DNA from 2 places in the Rathayibacter sp. VKM Ac-2835 genome. Region 2 is predicted to be linked to the other one. Evidence: predicted binding sites of a transcription regulator. Region 2 holds the regulator's gene; the other holds the start of a gene.

Region 1 (3,405 bases), on a different contig from region 2:
TCGCCGCCGGAGAGCGAGCCGGCCGCGCGGGAGAGGTTGAGGTAGTTGAGCCCGACCTCGATCAGGAAGTCGAGGCGCGCGCGGATCTCCCGGAGCACCTGCGCGGCGATGGTCGCCTCGCGGGGCGTGAGCTGGAGCTCGCTCATGAACGCCTGGGCGTCGCCGAGGCTGAGGTCGGCGACATCGGCGATGCTCGCACCGTGCACGAGCACGGCGAGCACCTCGGGCTTGAGGCGCGAGCCCTTGCAGACCGGGCAGGCGACCTCGCGGAGGAACTCGGCCCAGCGCGAGCGCTGCACGTCCGTCTCGGCCTGGACGTACTGCCGCTCGATGTAGGGCACGACGCCCTCGAAGCCGGAGGTGTAGCTCATCTCGCGGCCGTAGCGGTTCTTCCACTTGACCTTGACCTCGAAGTTGTCGCCGTGGAGCACCGCCTGCTGCACCTCGGAGCTGAGGCGCTTCCACGGGGTGGTCAGCTTGAAGCCGAGGTCGCGGGAGAGGCCGTCGAGCAGCTTCTCGTAGTACTGGAAGAGGCCCTTGCCCTGGGTGGTCCAGGGGATGATGACGCCCTCGGCGATGCTGAGGTCGGGGTCGCCGAGCAGCAGCTCGTCGTCGACCGACATCCGCGTGCCCAGGCCGGAGCACTCGGGGCAGGCGCCGAAGGGCGCGTTGAAGGAGAACGTGCGCGGCTCGATCTCGGTGAGCGAAATCGGGTGGTTGTTGGGGCAGGACAGCTTCTCGGAGTACGTCGTCCAGGCGCCGTCGCCCTCGCCGTCGACGAAGTTGATCTGCACGATGCCGTCGGTGAGGCGCAGGGCCGTCTCGAGCGAGTCGGTCAGGCGGCCGAGGATGTCCGGACCGGCGACGAGGCGGTCGACGACGACGGAGATGTCGTGCTTGTACTGCTTCTTGAGCACCGGCGGCTCGCTGAGCTGGATGAGCTTCCCGTCGACCATGGCGCGCGAGTAGCCGCCCGCGGTCAGCTCCTTGAAGAGGTCGACGAACTCGCCCTTCTTCTGCGAGACGACCGGGCTGAGGATCTGGTAGCGGGTGCCCTCCTCGAGCTCCATCAGCTGATCGGCGATCTGCTGCACGGTCTGCGCCGAGATCGGCTCGCTGCAGACCGGGCAGTGCGGGATGCCGATGCGGGCCCAGAGCAGGCGCATGTAGTCGAAGATCTCGGTGATCGTGCCGACGGTGGAGCGCGGGTTCCGGTTGGTCGACTTCTGGTCGATCGACACCGCGGGGCTGAGGCCCTCGATGAAGTCGACGTCGGGGCGGTCGACCTGCCCGAGGAACTGCCGAGCGTAGGCGGAGAGCGACTCGACGTAGCGGCGCTGGCCCTCCGCGAAGATCGTGTCGAAGGCGAGCGAGGACTTGCCCGAGCCCGACAGGCCGGTGAAGACGACCATCGAGTCGCGCGGGATCTCGAGGTCGACGTCGCGCAGGTTGTGCACTCTGGCCCCGCTCACCACCAGCTTCGACACCGATTCGTCCAGCGAGGAGACGAAGCGGTGGAAGGAGGGTGAGGGGGTGGTGGAAGGGTCCGTAACGGCGTTCAGGATCGACACCTCGAAAGTGTATGCGGAGCCACCGACATCGCTCGGGGCGTTCGCTGGCCGCTGATCCCGGACCCCGCGACTTGCGCTCGTCGACCCCGCCCGCACCGGCGGGCCGGCCCGCTCGGGCCGACCCTGCTCGGTCAGGACAGGTGCCCGGCCTTCTCCATCTGCCGCAGCTCGCGCTTGAGCTCGGAGACCTCGTCGCGCAGTCGCGCCGCGAGCTCGAACTTCAGCTCGCCGGCGGCCTGGAGCATCTGGCCGTTGAGGTCGGCGATGATCGCCTCGAGGTCGTTGCCGCCGTTCGCGGCGAGACCCTGGCGGCGCAGGTTCGGCGTCGGGCTCTTCTTCTTCGCGTCGCGGCCGGCCAGCAGCTTCGCCGTGTCGGCTCCCTCGCGGGCGAGCGCGTCGGTGATGTCGGCGATCTTCTTCCGCAGCGGAGTCGGGTCGATGCCGTGGTCGAGGTTGTAGGCGACCTGCTTCTCGCGGCGGCGGTCGGTCTCGTCGATCGCGAGCCTCATCGAGTCGGTCATCTTGTCCGCGTACATGTGCACCTCGCCCGAGACGTTGCGCGCGGCGCGGCCGATCGTCTGAATCAGCGAGGTCGACGAGCGGAGGAAGCCCTCCTTGTCGGCGTCGAGGATCGCGACGAGCGACACCTCGGGCAGGTCGAGGCCCTCGCGGAGGAGGTTGATGCCGACGAGGACGTCGTAGACGCCCGCGCGCAGCTCGGAGAGCAGCTCGACCCGCCGGAGCGTGTCGACGTCCGAGTGCAGGTAGCGCACGCGGACCCCGGCCTCGGTGAGGAAGTCGGTGAGCTCCTCCGCCATCCGCTTGGTGAGGGTGGTCACCAGGACGCGCTCGTCGCGCTCGGTCCGGAGCTTGATCTCCTCGAGCAGGTCGTCGATCTGGCCCTTGGTCGGCTTGACGACGATCTCCGGGTCGATCAGACCGGTCGGGCGGATGATCTGCTCGACGATGCCGTCGGCGATGCCCATCTCGTAGCGACCGGGCGTGGCCGAGAGGTAGACGGTCTGGCCGACGCGGCCCTTGAACTCCTCCCACTTCAGCGGGCGGTTGTCCATCGCCGAGGGCAGCCGGAAGCCGTGCTCGACGAGGGTGCGCTTGCGCGAGGCGTCGCCCTCGTACATCGCGCCGATCTGCGGCACGGTGACGTGCGACTCGTCGATCACGACGAGGAAGTCGTCGGGGAAGTAGTCGAGCAGGCAGTGCGGGGCCTCGCCGGACTCGCGGCCGTCGATGTGGCGCGAGTAGTTCTCGATGCCGGAGCAGAAGCCGATCTGCTGCATCATCTCGAGGTCGAACGTGGTGCGCATCCGCAGGCGCTGCGCCTCGAGGAGCTTGTTCTGCTTCTCGAGGTCGGCCAGGCGCACCTCGAGCTCCTGCTGGATGGTGTCGATCGCGCGGTGCATGACGTCCTGGCTGGCGACGTAGTGCGAGCCGGGGAAGACGGAGACGGACTCGAGCTTCTTCACGACGTTCCCGGTGAGCGGGTGCAGCGTGTAGAGCGCCTCGATCTCGTCGCCGAACATCTCGATGCGGATCGCGAGCTCCTCGTACATGGGGATGATCTCGATCGTGTCGCCGCGGACGCGGAACGTGCCGCGGGCGAAGTCGACGTCGTTGCGCGCGTACTGCATCGAGACGAACTTGCGGATCAGGCGGTCGCGGTCGACCCGCTGGCCGACCTGGAGCGCGACCATCGCCTCGAGGTACTGCTCGGGCTGGCCGAGGCCGTAGATGCAGGAGACGGTCGAGACGACGATGACGTCGCGGCGGCTGAGCAGCGAGTTGGTCGTGGAGTGGCGCAGACGCTCGACCTCGG
Region 2 (3,405 bases):
CGACGTGACCGACGAGCCCGATCTCGACGAGCGCCTGGTCACCTGGCTGGCCTTCGCCGACCAGAAGGTGCAGCAGGTCGCCGCGCTCGCCCGCGGGCTCGACTCCGGCCGGGACGCGATCGAGCCCGAGCTGCGCGCCGCGACCGCCGCCCTCGAGGACCGGCGCTCGGCGCCCGGTGTCCGCGACGGCGCCGTCCGCACGCGAGCGGCGGCCCTCCGGCCGGAGGACTACCGGCGCGCGTCCTACGACGCGCGTCTCGCGGCACAGGAGGAGGCCCTCGGCCTGCCGCCGCTGCCGACGACGACCATCGGCTCGTTCCCGCAGACCCGCGAGATCCGCACGGCGCGAGCAGCCGTGGTCAGGGGCGATCTGACCGAGGAGCAGTACGCGACCCGCATGTGCGACGAGATCGAGCGGGTCGTGCGCCTGCAGGAGGAGATCGGTCTCGACGTCCTCGTGCACGGCGAGCCCGAGCGCAACGACATGGTGCAGTACTTCGCCGAGAACCTCGACGGCTTCGCGGTGACCCGCAACGGCTGGGTGCAGTCCTACGGCAGCCGCTGCACGCGGCCGTCGCTGCTGTGGGGCGACGTCTCGCGCCCCGCGCCGATCACCGTCGAGTGGTCGAGCTTCACCCAGTCGCTGACCGACCGCCCGGTGAAGGGGATGCTGACCGGGCCGGTCACGATCCTCGCCTGGTCGTTCGTCCGCGACGACCAGCCGCTGAAGGAGACGGCCGAGCAGGTGGCGCTGAGCCTCCGCGACGAGATCGCGGACCTCGAGGCCGCCGGCATCCGCATCGTGCAGGTGGACGAGCCGGCGCTGCGCGAGCTGCTGCCGCTCGAGAAGGACAACCAGCCGGCGTACCTCGAGTGGTCGGTCGGCTCGTTCCGCCTGGCGACCGCGGGGGCGGCGACGGCGACGCAGATCCACACCCACCTCTGCTATTCGGAGTTCGGCGTCGTCATCGACGCGATCGACCGGCTCGACGCCGATGTCACGAGCATCGAGGCGGCGCGCTCGCGGATGGAGGTCGTCGCCGACATCGAGCGGTCCGGCTTCGCCCGCGGGATCGGCCCCGGCGTCTGGGACATCCACTCGCCGCGCGTGCCCGGCGAGGAGGAGGTCGCCGAGCTCGTGCGCACCGCGCTCGACGGTATCCCCGCCCGGCAGCTCTGGATCAACCCGGACTGCGGACTCAAGACCCGCGGCTACGACGAGACGGTCGCGTCGCTGCGGAATCTGGTGAGCGCGGCGACGGCCGCGCGCCGGTCGCTGCTGGAGGACGCCGCCCGCTAGACCCTCGGGCTGCCAGGCCCGGAGACGCAGGAGGGGCGGACGGCTCGATGCCGTCCGCCCCTCCTGCGCGTGCTGCGCCGCCGCGTCAGACCGAGCGGAGCACCGCGACGATCTTGCCGAGGACCTCGGCCTCGTCGCCGAGGATAGGCTCGAAGTTGGAGTTGCGGGGGAGCAGCCAGGTGTGGCCGTCGCGCTGGCGCAGCACCTTGACGGTCGCCTCGCCGTCGAGCATCGCCGCCACGATCTCGCCGTTCTCCGCGGTGCGCTGCGAGCGGACGACGACCCAGTCGCCGTCGCAGATGGCCGCGTCGATCATCGACTCGCCGACCACCTTGAGCATGAAGAGCTCGCCCTTGCCGACCAGCTGGCGGGGGAGCGGGAAGACCTCGTCGATCTGCTGGTCCGCCATGATCGGCACGCCGGCCGCGATCCGGCCGACGAGCGGCACCATCGCCGCGTCGGCGACCGTCGCCGTCGACTCGAACGAGCCGTCGTCCTCGGTGGAGCTCGGCACGTCGATGAGGATCTCGAGCGCGCGGGGGCGGTTGGGGTCGCGGCGCAGGTAGCCGCTGAGCTCGAGCTGGTTGAGCTGGTGCGTGACGCTGGAGAGCGAGGCGAGCCCGACGGCGTCGCCGATCTCGCGCATGCTCGGCGGATAGCCGCGGCTGGACACCGAGCGCTGGATGGCGTCGAGGATCGCGAGCTGCTTCGCGCTGAGGTTCTTCCGGCGGCGGCCGGCCGCGGGCTTGGCCGCCGCCTTCGCCTTCGGCGCCGGAGTCGTCGTCCTGGCCGGCCTCGCTCCGGCCGTCTGCGCGTCGCTCACGATCGTCCCTCTCTCGGTGCGCACGCCGCGTGCGCGCCCTCTCCGCCCGAGTCGAGCACCGATGTCGGTGGTCGCTGCTGTACTGACTGCGGACTCTCGAAACTGTATCCGGCGGGGGTCCGCGTTCGAAACATTCGTTCGAGTGTGTCGCGCGATCCAGCAACGGATGCGGCGCGACCGGGTCTTGCCCGACGCGGTATTCGAAGATATATTCGGAACAGAGGTTCGGACCGGGTCCTCCCGGCCGAGGACCCGGCCCGAACCCCTGCTGAAAGGAGCGATCACCATGACCGCACAGCTCTCCACCACCGCGTTGCACCAGACTCCCGCACAGCACGTCACTGCTGCCGAGCAGCCCGGTGCGCGCACCCGGCTGCGCCTGACCCGTCGCGGCCGCGCCGTGCTCGCGACCCTCGGCGCCCTGCCGCTCGTCGCCGGAGCCTTCGTCTTCGGCCTCAACGGCGGCGGAGCCGTCGCCTCGGGCGAGAGCGCCGACATCGAGTTCCAGTACGTCACCGTCCGCGCCGGCGAGTCCCTCTGGTCCCTCGCGGAGGAGCTCGCGCCGCAGTCCGACCCGCGCGACGTCGTCTACGACATCCAGTCGCTCAACCAGCTGGCGAACGCCGGCCTCGAGCCCGGTCAGCGCCTCGCCATCCCCGCGCAGTACGAGATCGCGGGCTGATCGAGCGCGTCGAGCGCCCCGGTACCATTCCGGGGTGACGACTCTCGACGATCTCCCCCTCCGCGACGACCTGCGCGGTCAGCAGCCCTACGGCGCTCCGCAGGCCGTCGTCCCCGTGGCTCTCAACGTCAACGAGAACACCCACCCGGTCCCCGACGACGTCATCGCCGACATCGTCGAGCGGGTGTCCGTCGCCCTCCGGACGGTGAACCGCTACCCCGACCGCGAGTTCCGCGAGCTGCGCGACTCGCTGGCCGGCTACCTCGGCCACGGCCTGGCGGCCGACTCGATCTGGGCCGCCAACGGCTCGAACGAGGTCCTCCAGCACGTCCTGCAGGCCTTCGGCGGCCCTGGCCGCTCGCTGCTCGGGTTCTCGCCGACCTACTCGATGTACTCGATCCTCGCCTCCGGCAGCGGCACCCGCTGGATCAGCGTCGACCGCGAGGCCGACTTCCGCGTGTCCGCCGCCCACGCCGCCGACGCGGTGCGCCGGGAGCGCCCGGACATCGTCTTCCTCTGCGCCCCGAACAACCCCACCGGCACGCCGCTCGACCTCGAGACGATCGCCGCGGTGTACGACGCGACCGACGGCATCGTCGT

What was found. Region 2 encodes LexA, which represses DNA repair genes until DNA is damaged. Its sites were predicted from a motif close to TCGAACANNTGTTCGA; they were not measured.
Positions count from the first base shown of each region.
Region 1: the regulator LexA is predicted to act here: its motif matches at 1,573-1,588, upstream of uvrA (excinuclease ABC subunit UvrA).

Region 1 covers NZ_JABSNQ010000004.1:241,462-244,866, forward strand. The annotation lists gene uvrA (excinuclease ABC subunit UvrA) at 1-1,499, opposite strand, end outside; gene uvrB (excinuclease ABC subunit UvrB) at 1,703-3,405, opposite strand, start outside.
Region 2 covers NZ_JABSNQ010000002.1:1,257,966-1,261,370, forward strand. The annotation lists gene metE (5-methyltetrahydropteroyltriglutamate--homocysteine S-methyltransferase) at 1-1,300, shown strand, start outside; gene lexA (transcriptional repressor LexA) at 1,386-2,123, opposite strand; gene HRK28_RS13615 (LysM peptidoglycan-binding domain-containing protein) at 2,410-2,805, shown strand; gene HRK28_RS13620 (histidinol-phosphate transaminase) at 2,840-3,405, shown strand, end outside.